3 regions of the Shinella sp. BE166 genome follow, and region 2 is predicted to be linked to each of the others. Evidence: predicted binding sites of a transcription regulator. Region 2 holds the regulator's gene; each other region holds the start of a gene.
What was found. Region 2 encodes LexA, which represses DNA repair genes until DNA is damaged. Its sites were predicted from a motif close to TGTTCNNNNTGTGTTCNG; they were not measured.
Positions count from the first base shown of each region.

Region 1: J2Y63_RS19220 (energy-coupling factor ABC transporter ATP-binding protein) is a predicted target of LexA. The motif match lies at 1,679-1,696, and genes of this name have one in related genera.
Region 3: recA (recombinase RecA) is a predicted target of LexA. The motif match lies at 1,497-1,514, and genes of this name have one in related genera.

Region 1 is NZ_JBPEHL010000007.1:215,614-220,431, reverse strand. It holds gene J2Y63_RS19230 (biotin transporter BioY) at 1-279, opposite strand, end outside; gene J2Y63_RS19225 (energy-coupling factor transporter transmembrane component T family protein) at 309-914, opposite strand; gene J2Y63_RS19220 (energy-coupling factor ABC transporter ATP-binding protein) at 908-1,588, opposite strand; gene J2Y63_RS19215 (winged helix-turn-helix domain-containing protein) at 1,715-2,911, shown strand; gene J2Y63_RS19210 (hypothetical protein) at 3,009-3,662, opposite strand; gene J2Y63_RS19205 (hypothetical protein) at 3,759-4,718, opposite strand; gene ribB (3,4-dihydroxy-2-butanone-4-phosphate synthase) at 4,804-4,818, opposite strand, start outside.
Region 2 is NZ_JBPEHL010000006.1:314,072-318,889, forward strand. It holds gene J2Y63_RS17870 (ComEC/Rec2 family competence protein) at 1-1,609, shown strand, start outside; gene lexA (transcriptional repressor LexA) at 1,590-2,309, opposite strand; gene J2Y63_RS17880 (molybdopterin molybdotransferase MoeA) at 2,419-3,642, opposite strand; gene moaC (cyclic pyranopterin monophosphate synthase MoaC) at 3,642-4,136, opposite strand; gene trpC (indole-3-glycerol phosphate synthase TrpC) at 4,136-4,818, opposite strand, start outside.
Region 3 is NZ_JBPEHL010000002.1:613,570-618,387, forward strand. It holds gene J2Y63_RS07030 (pseudouridine-5'-phosphate glycosidase) at 1-404, opposite strand, end outside; gene J2Y63_RS07035 (carbohydrate kinase family protein) at 463-1,410, opposite strand; gene recA (recombinase RecA) at 1,641-2,735, shown strand; gene alaS (alanine--tRNA ligase) at 3,041-4,818, shown strand, end outside.

The DNA.
Region 1 (4,818 bases), on a different contig from region 2:
AACGAAGCCGATGAGATAACCCGCTCCCGGGCCGGCGAAGACCGCAAGGCCGCCGCGACCGCCGGAGAGAACCGGTAGGCCGATCGCGACCAGCAGCAGCACGAGCAGCACCGCCGCCGCACCGCGCCTGGCGCCGAGAATGCAGCCGGCGAGCATGACACCGAGCGACTGCGCGGTGATCGGCACCGGAATGAAGCCGAGCGTGATCGGCGGGAGCAGGCCCAGCACCACGATGATCGCGGCGAAGAGGGCGACGAGGACGATGTCTCTGGTGGTCATGTCAGCTTTCCCGAATGGACATAAATGGGTTAGTGCCGCCGAAATCCGCGCGCGTCAATCGCCATGGCGATCGTATCCGCATCCTTCAGCGTCAGGATGATCAACGGCACGAGGGTGGTGAGCGGCCGCACCGGCAGGCCGCGCGCCTTGTGGGCATCGGCGATTTCGCCATAGCGGGCAAAGATTTCCGGCACGAAACGGATGACGAGGCCGACCGCCAGGCTGGCATCCGCCGCCCGCACGAAACCGAATCGTTCCAGCGGCGTCAGCAGCCGGGTGATCTCGTTCATGAAGGCGGAAATGCCCGTCGTCGCGGTGATGGCGGCGGCGAGCAGGACCAGCGTGGAGAGGCGGCAGAAGACGGCGAGTGCTTCGTGCAGCGAGTGGAACAGATAGTTCGCAGCCGCGACGAGAAGAACCGTGAACAGCACGAAGCGCACGCGCCGGAACGCCTCGCGAGGGCCGATCCCGGTCGAGAGGTAGAGCGCGGCCGACAACACCAGCGCCGGGACGAGAAGCCGCAGGTCCGCGGTGAGGAAGAGCCCGATCGCCGCCACGAAAAGCGCGATCAGCTTGCCGCGCACCGGCATGCGGTGGAGAACCGAATCGCCGTCGAAGTCGAGCCCGTTCAGCACGCGGCGATCTCCCGGTAGGTGCGGATCGCCTCTGCCGGTCCGCTGTCGGCCGCCAGCCGGCCCTCGTGGAACACCAGCACGCGGTCGAAACTCTCGATCAGGGCGAGGTCATGCGTGATGACGAGCACCTGTTCCGGCAGGCCGGCAATGGTGCGTTCGATCAGCGCGCGGTTTTTCAGGTCGAGCTGGTTGGTCGGCTCGTCGAGGATGAGCAGGTCCGGGCCGGTGACAAGCACGCTGGCAATGGCGCCGAGCTGCGTTTCTCCGCCGGAAAGCTCGTGCACGCGGCGGCGTGCGAGGTGCGAAATGCCGAATCGCGCCAGCACGGCCTCGGTCTTTTCCGCGATCTCCGCCTTGCCGAGCTTGCGGTTCTTCAGGCCGAAGGCGATGTCCTCGGCGAGGATCGGCAGGATCATCTGGTGCTGCGGGTTCTGGAAGATGAAGCCGGTTTTTCCACGCGCGGCCACCTCGTCCGTCACCGTATCCAGCCCGCCGACCGTCACGGTGCCGGTGGTCGGCTTGACCAGGCCGTTGATCATCCGCGCCATGGTCGTCTTGCCGGAGCCGTTGAGGCCGACGACGCCGATGCGGCGTTCGGTGAGCGTGAGTGTCAGCGGGTGAAGCGCCACGCGTCCGGCATAGGTCACCGTGGCGGCGGAGAAGACGATATCCAAGAGCGGGATCCCGGTTCGCGGATGGTGAGGGAGCTATAAGCAATTCGGGGAAAAGCGCAAACGCCTCGCGCGCCGGCGTGCGGAAAACAGTGGAACAAACCAAGAATATATGCCTATGATCCAGCCATGACGATTCTCCTCTCCAATGCCGAGGCCCGGCGGATCTTCCTTGCCCGGCAGGGTCTCAGCGCTCCCCCCGGCCGTCAGCTCGGCAAGGCGGGGCTGTTGCAGCTCATCCACGATATCGGCTTCGTGCAGGTGGACAGCATCGCCACCGTCGAGCGGGCGCATCACCAGATCCTGTTCTCGCGCAACCAGACCTACCGGCGCGAGCATCTTGCCGAGCTGCTCGAGAAGGATGGTGAACTCTTCGAGCACTGGACGCACGACGCCTCGATCATCCCATGCGCCTTCTTCCGCTATTGGAAGCACCGTTTCCGCCGCAAGGAAGCGTCCATCCTGGAAAACTGGCGAAAATGGCAGGGTGAAGGCTTCGACAAGGCTTTCGAGGAGACCTATGAGCGCATCGCCGCCAGCGGACCGGTGCTGTCGCGCGAATTGAAGGTGGACGATCACAAATCCGGCGGCTGGTGGAACTGGCATCCCAACAAGACGGCGCTGGAATATCTCTGGCATACCGGCAAGCTGGCGATTGCCCGGCGGGAGAATTTCCAGAAGGTCTACGACCTTGCCGAGCGCGTGCTGCCACCGCATCACCACGAACCGGCCGTCGACCATGACGCTTTCGTCGACTGGGCTTGCCGCAGCGCGCTCGAACGGTTGGGTTTTGCCACGCATGGCGAGATCGCCGCCTTCTGGGCGCTGATCACGCCGGAGGAAGCCAAAACCTGGGTGGAGACGCACCGCGACGAACTCCGGCCCGTCTCGATCGAGACGATGGACGGCGGCAAGCCGCGCGCCTCGCATGCCTTCGCCGATTTCCCGGAAAACCTCGGCGACATCCCCGAGCCGCCGGCCCGCCTGCGCGTGCTCTCGCCCTTCGATCCCTTGATCCGCGACCGCAACCGCACGGAACGGCTGTTCGGCTATTTCTACCGCATCGAGATCTTCGTGCCGGAGCCGAAGCGGCAATATGGCTACTACGTCTTCCCGCTGCTCGAAGGCGACCGCCTCGTCGGCCGCATCGACATGAAGGCCGACCGCAAGGCCGGCTCGCTCGACGTCAAGCGGCTCTGGTGGGAACCGAAGGTGCGCGCATCGACCGGGCGGCTGGAGAAGCTGGACGCGGAACTAACGCGGCTCGCAAAATTTTCGGGCGTGGAAACGGTGCGCTATCTGGATGGGTGGCGCGGGGAGGACTAGAGCAACTCCAGCAAAAGTGCGCAGCGGTTTTGCGTCCGGAATTGCGCAAAAACAAGAGATAGAACGTTTTCGCTATTCGAAGAAAAGCGGAAACGTTCTAGCGCCTTTTCCCGAAGGCACCGGCCGGAACGGCGCGGTTGAAGGACGGTGCGGCCGATTGCGCGCGCGGCACCACCGTTAGGTTCGGCTTTTGCTGGAAGGATGGCTCCGGTGCGCTGACGACAAAGCGCCGGTCGTCGAAATCATCCTCCGTTTGCTTCCGGCCCCGCGGCGCGAAAATGGCGCGGCGCAGGCCCGAAAAGCGCAGCAGGGCGAAGACGGCGGCGACAAGCGCTGCGATGATCCAGACGAAGCCCACCATCAGCTGGCCGCCGGCCCCGCGCGTGGGAGCGTCCGCCTCCGTCAGTCCCACCATGGGCAATACGAGCTGCTTGACCTTCGCCTGGTCGAGCCTGACATAGCTGGACTTGCCCTTGAAATAGCCGACCCATTCTCCGCCGCCGAACGTATCGAACTTGTAGCCGAGATCGTAGAAGCCCTTGTCCTTGAACCTGAACGTTGCGACATTCGGCAGTTTCTTGACGAAGACGACGGATGAGCCGCCGCTCGATATGGGAATGATGACGGGCACGGATCGGGTTTTCGCCCGGCTGCTGCCGAAGGAAAAGCCGCGACGGTGGGCCTCGGCATCATCGGTGAACGACAGCGCGGCCAGCATTGTCGCCAGCATGAGAACGATGAACAGACGCATGGAAATCCCCAGCGAATTGCTGAAAGGGACAGTAGAGAAAAATCCACAACTTCCGGTAATCGGAATGGTTCAAATTCTCTGCATTCCGCGTGAACTCTAAGCCGTCACCGGCCGCCCGCCAAACGCGGTCGTCGCCTGCTCCGTCAGCGCGCGGAATTTGGCCGATGCGCCCGCCAGTTTCGCGTCCCATTCCGGGTCCGGCACCTGGCCGCGGATCGTGTCGAAATAGACGGCCATCAGCGCGGTGATGGCGAAGGGTTCCAGCACGGCGGCCTTAAAGGCCCAAGCGAAGACGATGGCGACGATGAAGCTGTAGCCGGCGATCTCGCCCGGGAAGGCGTAGAGGATGGCGGCGGCGGGGGCCAGCGCCAGCAGGAAGACGACGATGGAGAGGATCCACAGGAAGATCGAGAGCCAGACGGCGTTCTTGACCATCTTCAGCCCGTTCTGCGCATAGAGCACGAGGCCGCGGCGCGAGCTTTCCCAGGCGTTGTCGCTGTTGGTGCGGATGTTGTAGCCGAGAATGATCTCGTCGACATAGGTCAGCGACAGGCGGATCACCGTATTGGCGAAGCGGGCCAGCGCATCGAGGCCGGGGATCGGCAGGAAGGCCGCAACACCGCCGATGAGGCCGGTGATTGCGCCGATCACGCCCTTGATGAGCTGGTCGAGCGCAAAAAGCACGTTCGCCTCGCCGAAGCGGGCCGTGACGATCTCGCGGCCATAGGCGACCTGTCCCTTGTCCTCCGGCAGCGCCTCGCCGTCGATCAGCTTGACGATGACGGCGATATGGGCGGCCTTGACCATGTAGAGCAGCCATTCCCGCGCCCAGTAGACGGCGGCGCCCACGAAACCCATGCCGATGAAGCCGCCCCAGACCGCATAGGATTCCGGGCTTTCGCTGATCGAGCCCACGCCATAACCGATGCCGGCGCCGGCGCCGGTGGCCAGGATGAAGGCGAGGGTGATGACGAAATAGATCACCATGCGGGTGAGGATGAAGGGCATGGTCCTGGCGAGGATGCCGATGGTCTTGCCGATGCTGAAATCCCACATGCGCCTACCGCCCCTCAAAGAAAATCCCGCAGCCCCGAACCGTCGCGTGAAGAGCAAACGTTTCGGCGATGCGGGATATTCTATCTCAGCAGAGGTCGGT
Region 2 (4,818 bases):
GGGGGCGATCGCCGCGGCACTGGTGACGGCGGAACAGCGGGCGATCGGCGCGGACACGGTCGAGGCGCTTCGGCAGGCGGGGCTTGCGCATGTGCTGGCCATTTCCGGGCTGAATATGGTGCTAGCGGCCGGCACCTTCCTCGTCGGTGCGCGCATGCTGATGGCGCTGATCCCGGGCTTTTCCGAGCGCTATGCGGCCAAGAAGATCGCCGCCGTCGGCGCGCTCATCATGGTGACGCTCTATATTCTCGTCTCGGGCGGCGCGCTCTCGGCGGTACGATCGTGGATCATGATCTGCGTCATGCTTGTCGCCGTGCTCTTCGGGCGATCGGCCATCAGCCTGCGCAATGTCGCGCTCTCGGCGATCCTCATCCTGCTGGTGACGCCGTCGGCCGTCACCAATCCCGGTTTCCAGATGTCCTATGCGGCGACATTGGGGCTTGTCGCGGGCTACGCGGCCTGGCGCGAGCGGCCGATGCGGCGGGAGAGCCGGGGAGGGCCGTTGCAATTGTTCGGCGGTTCGCTCGGCCGCTTTTTCGGCGGGCTCATGCTCTCCTCGCTGATCGGCGGTTTTTCCACGCTGATCTATTCCATCGGCCATTTTCATCGCATCCCCGCCTATGGCCTCGCGGGCAACCTTCTGGCGATGCCGGTGATCAGCACGATCGTCATGCCCTTCGGCCTCATCGCCGTGCTGCTGATGCCGTTCGGCCTCGATGCCATCCCCTTCGCGATCATGGGCAAGGGCATCGAATGGATGATCGCGCTTTCGACCTGGGTCGCAAGCTGGAAAGGCGAAATCGTCACCGGTCAGATTCCGCAGTCCGCTTTCCTGCTGATCGGTCTCGGTGGCGGCCTGGCCTGCATCCTGCGCACCCGGCTGCGCCATGCCGGCACGCTGCTCGTCGCGCTCGGGATCGTCATAGCTTGCTGGCCAGACGCACGCCGTGCGCCGGAAGTGCTGGTCTCGGAAGACGGCCGTCTCGTGGCGATCCGGCGGGGTGAAACCGTTGCGACCAATCGCGCAAGGCCGCCGGATTTCATCTATGCGCAATGGCGGCGCGCTCTGCGGCTCGGCGATCTCGTCAAGCCGGAGATGCGCAAGAGCGAAGGGCTGACGGTAGAGGATGCCGCCGCACCCGCTGAAGGGACTGAAAAGCAGAGGAAACCGCGCCGCAAGGCGGACCGGCAGAAGGCAAAGGACGCCATGGCATCCGCCCTGGCGGAGGCTGGAAAAGGCACGGGCTTCATCTGCGAAACAAAGGCATTCTGCGCTGCGGTTTCGCCGAGCGGCTGGCGGATCGTCACGCTGGAAGACCTCGCCTTCCTCGGAACCGCCTGCGATGCCGCCGATCTCGTCGTCGTGCCGCAGGCCCTGCGGCTGGAGGCATGCCGCTCCGGAGCCCGGCTGATGACGGCCCGCCATCTGCGGCGCACAGGCGCCCTGGAAATCCAGCCCGGCGCCGAAAAGGCCCCTTCAACACTTTCTGAAGCCGAGATCACGCCCGCCGTCGAAACTCTCGACCGGCCCTGGTCCCGCCACCGCACCTATGATTGGCGCAGCGGCACCTTCGAGGCCGAGACGGCGCTCAATGATAGCGGCGAATGAGGCCGACGAGCTTGCCCTGGATCTTGACGCGGTCCGGGCCGAAAATGCGGGTCTCGTAGGCCGGGTTTGCGGCTTCGAGCGCAATGGAGGCGCCCTTGCGGCGGAAGCGCTTCAGCGTCGCCTCCTCGTCGTCGACGAGTGCCACGATGATCTCGCCCGGATTGGCGGTGGTGGCGTTGCGGATGATCACGGTGTCGCCGTCGAGAATGCCGGCCTCGATCATCGAGTCGCCCTTGACCTCCAGCGCATAATGATCGCCGTTGCCGACCATTTCGGCCGGCACCATGATTTCATGGGTGTTGTTCTGGATGGCGGAGATCGGCACGCCGGCGGCGATGCGTCCCATGACCGGCACGGAGACCGAAGACGACATGTCCGCTTGCGGCGTGCGCTGCACGGGGGCGGCCGGCACCGGCTGCTTGCCGCGGCTGCCCTCGATGACGGCCGGCGAAAAACCGCGACGCGGCTGGAGGCTCGGCGAATAGGCTTCGGGAAGCTTGATCACTTCCAGCGCCCGCGCCCGGTTGGGCAGGCGGCGGATGAAGCCGCGCTCCTCCAGCGCCGTGATGAGGCGATGGATGCCGGACTTGGAGGCGAGGTCGAGCGCATCCTTCATCTCGTCGAAGGAGGGAGGAATACCGGACTCCTTCATCCGTTCATGAATGAACAGGAGAAGTTCCTGTTGTTTCCGCGTGAGCATGGCCCCTCCACCGAGAATCTTGAAACAATCCAGAATCGTGAAACAAATCCAGAACAGACACTATCTGTTCCATATGTGTTCCGCAAGGCCTTGGAAATAATAATATTGTTCAGGCGGAGGGTTCGCGCAGGAGGAGTACTTCGCAAGTATCGCCTTCTGGCACGGCCGGGGCGTGCGGCGGGCGGATCAGCAGGCCTTCCGATTCGGCGAAGACCTTCATCATCGACGAATCCTGCTTGCCGAAGGGGGTGACGCGCAGATCGCCGGCCGGTCCCCGCGCTATGCGGGCGCGGATATAGTCCTGCCGCTGGTCGTTTTCCTTGAGCGGCACGGCGGCGACGGCCGGGTGCCGGCGGTTTTTCGCGGGCAGGCGGGCGAGGCGGCGCACCAGCGGCTCCAGGAAGAGCAGCGAGCAGACGAGGCTTGAGACCGGGTTGCCGGGCAGGCCCAGCACCTGGATATCCCCCAGCCGGCCGACCATCAGCGGCTTTCCCGGCCGCATGGCGATGCGCCAGAAATCGAGTTCCATGCCGGCCTCGCCGAGCACCGGCTGCACGAGGTCGAAATCGCCGACGGAGGCGCCGCCGAGCGTCACGAGCACGTCGATGTCGAGTGTCAGTGCGTTGCGCACGGCCGCCAGGATCGCCTGCTTGTCGTCGCCGACGATGCCGAGGTCGATCACCTCCGCGCCGGCCGCCCGGGCGAGCGCCGAAACGCCGTAGGTGTTGGAGGCGATGATCTGGCTGGCGCCGGGCGGTGTTCCGGGCGGGACGAGCTCGTCGCCGGTCGCAAGCACCGCGATTCGGGGGCGGGCGTAGACGGCAAGTGTCGGATGGTTCATCGCGGCGGCGACGGTCAGGCGGCCGGCATCGAGCACGGCGCCGGCCTTCAGCACGGTCTCGCCTTCGGAAAAATCCTGCCCGCGCGGGCGCACATGGCGGCCTTTTGGCGTGAGGAAGGTCGTGCGGATGCGGCCGTCGTCCAGCTTCTCCGCATCTTCCTGCAGAAGCACGGTATCGGCGAAGGCGGGCAACGGGGCGCCCGTGAAGATGCGTACGGCCTCGCCGGGGCCGGCAGAGCCTTCGAAGGCGTGGCCGGCGGAGGAGAGGCCGACGACCTTCAGGATGGCGCCGAGCGTCGCGATATCCGCGTGGCGGACGGCGTAGCCGTCCATGGCGGAATTGTCGAAGGGCGGCTGGGTCAGGCGTGCGGCGATGTCTTCGGCGAGGACGCGACCTTGCGCTTCATGCAGGGAAACCGTCTCCGTCCGCTGTGTCGGCTTGGCCCGGGAAAGCAGGCGGTCGAGGGCATCGGCGACGGGGAGGAGCGACATCAGGCGTTTGCCCGCTTGTAGTCGCCGGAGCGGCCGCCGGATTTTTCGACGAGCCGGATGCCGCCGATCTCCATTTCGCGGTCGGCGGCTTTCGCCATGTCGTAGATGGTGAGGCAGGCGACGCTGACGGCGGTGAGCGCCTCCATTTCCACGCCGGTGCGGCCGGTGAGCTTCGCCATGGCCTCGACGCGCAGGCCGGGCAGCGCATGGTCCTCGCGGATTTCGACGGCGACCTTGGTGAGCATCAGCGGGTGGCAGAGGGGGATGAGGCTCGACGTCTGCTTGGCGGCCATGATGCCGGCAAGGCGGGCCGTGCCAATCACGTCGCCCTTCTTGGCGTCACCCTTGAGGATGAGGTCCAGCGTCGCGGGTGCCATCCGGATGAAACCTTCGGCAACGGCGATGCGCACCGTCTCGGCCTTGTCGCCGACATCCACCATGTTGGCTTCGCCGGAGGCATCGATATGGGTCAGCGTGGCGGCCTTTTCGGCCATCATTCGGCCGCCAGCATGCCGGCGGAACCGGTCAGCAATTCGCGGGTGGCGGCGGCCACGTCGTCCTTGCGCATCAGGCTTTCGCCGACGAGGAAGGTGGAGATGCCCACCTTGCCGAGGCGTTCACAATCCGCATGGGTGAAGATGCCGCTTTCGCCGATGAGCAGGCGGTCGTCGGGCACCATGCCGGCGAGCTTTTCCGACACGGCGAGGTCGACCTCGAAGGTCCGCAGGTTGCGGTTGTTGATGCCGACGAGCTTGGATTTCAGCCTGAGCGCCCGTTCCATCTCCGGTTCGTCGTGCACTTCGATCAGCACGTCCATGCCGAGCGAGAACGCGGCATCCTCCAGCATCTTCGCATCGTCGTCGCTGAGCGACGCCATGATGATGAGGATGCAGTCAGCGCCCCAGGCGCGGGCTTCCAGCACCTGGTAGCTGTCGAACATGAAATCCTTGCGCAGAGCCGGCAGCGCGCAGGCCTGGCGGGCGGCGGTGAGGAATTCGGGCGCGCCCTGGAAGCTCGGCGTGTCCGTCAGCACCGAGAGGCAAGCGGCACCGCCGGCCTCATAGGCCTTGGCGAGCGCCGGCGGATCGAAATCCGGGCGGATGAGGCCTTTGGAGGGACTTGCCTTCTTGATTTCGGCGATCAGGCCGAAACTGCCGGCGGCTTTTCTGGCCTTGA
Region 3 (4,818 bases), on a different contig from region 2:
ACGCCGCCGATGCCGCCTGTCGCAAAAACCCTGATGCCGGCGCGCGCGGCACCGATCATGGTCGCGGCGACGGTGGTGGCGCCGGTGCGCCGCTCCGCGATCGCGAAGGCGAGGTCGGCGCGTGATAGTTTCATGGCGCCCTCGGTCTTCGCCAGCGTTTCGAGCGTCGCATCGTCGAGGCCTATATGCAGCACGCCGTCGATGACGGCGATGGTCGCCGGCACGGCGCCTTCCTCGCGGATGATGCGCTCGACGCTGCGGGCCATGTCCAGGTTGCCCGGATAGGGCATGCCATGGGTGATGATCGTCGATTCGAGCGCGACGATCGGCGCGCCGCGCGCCTTGGCGGCGGCGACTTCTTCCGAATACTGCATCGGCAGGAGGGCGGAGGCGGGTCTGGTCATGCTGGATCCTTGCGGAAATCTGGTCGAATTTTCAGGCGGAATTTTCGGCAAGAAAGTCTCATGCCATCCATTCGGCCTGAGGCACAAGAGAAAGTGCGGCGGCAAGGGCCGCCTGCGACATTTCTTCAGCCACGGCCAGCGGCGAGCGCACGGTGATCGCGGCCGCCGCCACGCCGTGGCGCAGCGCCTCGCCGAGATCCCGCCCGGCAAGCCAGGCGCTGACGAAGCCGGAAGCCAGCGAATCGCCCGCACCCGTGACATCACCGAGCGCCGGGATTTCCGGCGGCGTGACCAGCGCCGCGCCCTTCGCATCGAAAGCGATGACGCCCCGCCCGCCGCGCGTCACCACGCCCGCGGCAAGGCCCGCGGCGCGCAAGGCCTTCGGCCAGTCGGCCGGGTTTTCCGGTGTAGCCCCCGTCAGCGTGCGTGCCTCCGCCTCGTTCATGAACAGGAAGGCGAGGGCGGACAGGGTTTGTTCGAACCGCACGACCTTGGCCGGCGAGATGGCGATGCCGGCGATCGGCACGCGGGCTTCAGCCGCGGCCTTCGCCATGGCGCCGAGCGTTTCGGCCGGCAGGTTGGCATCGGTGAGGATGAGGCCTGCCGCCGCGACCGCCTCGCGCATAGCTCGCTGCTGCAGGCGCCGCGGCGAGAACAGCCGGTAGAGGTCCATGTCGGCAAGCGCGATGACGAGGTTGCCGTCGCGTTCGATGATCGCCGTGTAACTCGGCGTCGCCCGGTCGAGGAAGGTGAAGGGGGTGTCCTTGATGCCCGCCGCCGCAGCAGCCGCCGCGACGATATCGCCGTCCGCATCGCCGCCGCGCGGCGAGACGAGCCGCACCGCATGCCCCAGCCGCGCGAGGTTGCGCGCCGCATTGAAGGCGCCGCCGCCCGCTTCCACGAACCAGCCGCCGGGATTGCTCGCCCCCGGCGTCGTCTCGCCGGCAATGCGTCCGCGCCTGTCCACATGGGCGCCGCCCATCACCAGTATCGTCTTTCCCGTCATCGTCTTCCTTCGCACCCGCCCGATTCGGCCTCGAAGGCCGGGCACCAGGGCGGGTATACCCTTGTTCCTGCGTGGCTTTATCCCACCGAAACGAAAATAGAACACGCCCCCGATTCGCAAAAACATTCAAATGGATAAATGCACCTTGCGAAATGAGAACAAAATGTGTACATAGCTTTCATCGGCGGGTTCGTTGCCTGTCTTGCTTCAATAACCTAAAGGTGGACGGAATGGCACAGAACACTTTGCGGCTCGTAGAGGATAAAGCAGTGGATAAAAGCAAGGCACTCGAGGCGGCACTCTCCCAGATCGAGCGCTCCTTCGGCAAGGGCTCCATCATGAAGCTCGGCGGCAAGGACAGCGTCATCGAGATCGAGACCATTCCGACCGGTTCGCTGAGCCTCGACATCGCGCTCGGCGTTGGCGGTCTGCCCAAGGGCCGCATCATCGAGATCTACGGCCCGGAAAGTTCGGGCAAGACGACGCTGGCTCTGCAGACCATTGCGGAAGCTCAGAAGAAGGGCGGCATCTGCGCCTTCGTCGACGCCGAACACGCGCTCGACCCGGTCTATGCCCGCAAGCTCGGCGTCGATCTGGAAAACCTCCTGATCTCGCAGCCCGACACCGGCGAGCAGGCGCTGGAAATCACCGACACGCTGGTGCGTTCCGGTGCAATCGACGTGCTCGTGATCGACTCGGTCGCCGCGCTCACGCCGCGCGCCGAAATCGAAGGCGAGATGGGCGAGAGCCTGCCCGGCCTCCAGGCCCGCCTGATGAGCCAGGCGCTGCGCAAGCTGACGGCCTCGATATCCAAGTCTAACACGATGGTGATCTTCATCAACCAGATCCGCATGAAGATCGGCGTCGTCTACGGTTCGCCGGAAGTGACGACGGGCGGCAACGCGCTGAAGTTCTACGCCTCCGTCCGCCTCGACATCCGCCGCATCGGCGCGGTCAAGGAGCGTGACGAGGTCATCGGCAACCAGACCCGCGTCAAGGTGGTCAAGAACAAGATGGCGCCGCCCTTCAAGCAGGTCGAGTTCGACATCATGTATGGCGAGGGCGTCTCCAAGACGGGCGAGCTCATCGATCTCGGCGTCAAGGCCGGTATCGTGGAGAAGTCGGGCTCCTGGTTCTCCTATAACAGCCAGCGCCTCGGCCAGGGCCGCGAGAACGCCAAGACGTTCCTGCGTGACAATCCGGATCTCGCCAACGAGATCGAGACGTCGCTGCGCCAGAATGCCGGCCTCATCGCCGACCGCTTCCTGGAAAACGGTGGCCCTGATCCGAACGATTCCAGCGACGACGACGCTGCGGCGATGTAATCCCCGCGCAACGCCCGCAAGAATATCGAAAAACCGGCCTCTTCTTCGTGAAGGGCCGGTTTTTTGATGTCTGGACAGGTGCCGAGGCGGGCGATAAAAGCCTTCAGTTCTCGCGCGCGACCAAAGGTTTCCGGCCTTCCGCAAGACAGGCGGCAGGCGCGCAGTTTCGACGGAATTCGTGGGTGGATGGCCTTCACGGACCTTCCGGGCGGGCACTCTACGGCGTCGCGCCGTCGTTGCGGGACAATTGGGTGGGTAATGCGCCGGTTTTCAGGTGCAGACGGTGCAGAGATGAAGGACGCGATATGAACGGCGTGAATGAAATCCGGTCGACTTTCCTCGACTATTTCCGAAAGAACGGACACGAGGTCGTGCCGTCCAGCCCGCTCGTGCCGCGCAACGACCCGACGCTGATGTTCACCAATGCCGGCATGGTGCAGTTCAAGAACGTCTTCACCGGCCTGGAATCGCGTCCCTATTCGACGGCGGTCTCCGCGCAGAAATGCGTGCGTGCCGGCGGCAAGCACAACGACCTCGACAATGTCGGTTATACCGCGCGCCACCACACCTTCTTCGAGATGCTCGGCAATTTCTCCTTCGGCGATTATTTCAAGGAGCGCGCGATCGAGCTTGCCTGGAACCTGATCACCAAGGAATTCGGCATCGACAGGAACCGCCTGCTCGTCACCGTCTACCATACGGACGACCAGGCCTTCGATCTCTGGAAGAAGATTGCCGGCCTTTCCGACGACCGCATCATCCGCATTGCGACCAGCGACAATTTCTGGGCGATGGGCGATACCGGCCCCTGCGGTCCTTGTTCCGAGATTTTCTACGACCATGGCGATCATATCTGGGGTGGCCCGCCCGGCTCGCCGGAAGAGGATGGCGACCGGTTCATCGAGATCTGGAACCTCGTCTTCATGCAGTTCGAGCAGATCACCAAGGAAGAGCGCGTCGACCTGCCGCGCCCGTCGATCGATACCGGCATGGGCCTGGAGCGCGTCGCGGCTCTCCTGCAGGGCAAGCATGACAATTACGACATCGACCTCTTCCGCGCGCTGATCGACGCCTCCGTCGAGGCGACCGGCGTGAAGGCAGAGGGCGAGGCGCGCGCCAGCCACCGTGTCATCGCCGATCACTTGCGCTCTTCCGCCTTCCTGATCGCCGACGGCGTGCTGCCGGCAAAGGATGGCCGCGGCTACGTGCTGCGCCGCATCATGCGCCGCGCCATGCGCCACGCGCAGTTGCTCGGCGCCAAGGATCCGCTGATGTGGAAGCTGCTGCCGACGCTCGTCGGCGAGATGGGCCGCGCTTATCCGGAACTCCAGCGCGCCGAAGCGCTGATCTCCGAGACGCTGAAGCTGGAAGAAACCCGTTTCCGCACCACGCTGGAACGGGGCCTGACGCTGCTTTCCGACGCGACGACCACGCTCGGCAAGGGCGATATGCTGGATGGCGAGACCGCCTTCAAGCTTTACGACACCTACGGCTTCCCGCTCGACCTGACGCAGGACGCGCTGCGCGCCCGCGAAATCGGCGTCGATCTGTCCGGCTTCACCGATGCGATGGAGCGCCAGAAGGCCGAGGCCCGCTCGCACTGGGCCGGTTCCGGCGACAAGGCGACCGAGACGATCTGGTTCGAGCTCAAGGAAAAGTTCGGCGCGACCGAATTCCTCGGCTACGACACCGAGACCGCCGAAGGCGTCGTCCAGGCCATCGTGCGTGATGGCAAGGCGGTCGATGCTGCTTCCGCCGGCGACGAGGTGCAGCTCGTCGTCAACCAGACGCCGTTCTACGGGGAATCCGGCGGCCAGATGGGCGATACGGGTGTCATTTCCGCCGACAATGCCAAGCTCGACGTGTCGGACACGCAGAAGAAGGGCGAGGGCGTCTTCGTCCATGTCGCGACCGTCAGGGACGGCACGCTGAAGGTCGGCGACGCGGTGGCGCTCACCGTCGATCACGCCCGTCGCTCGCGCCTGCGCGCCAACCATTCGGCGACCCACCTGCTGCATGAGGCGCTGCGCGAAGTCCTCGGCACCCACGTCGCCCAGAAGGGCTCGCTGGTCGCGCCCGAACG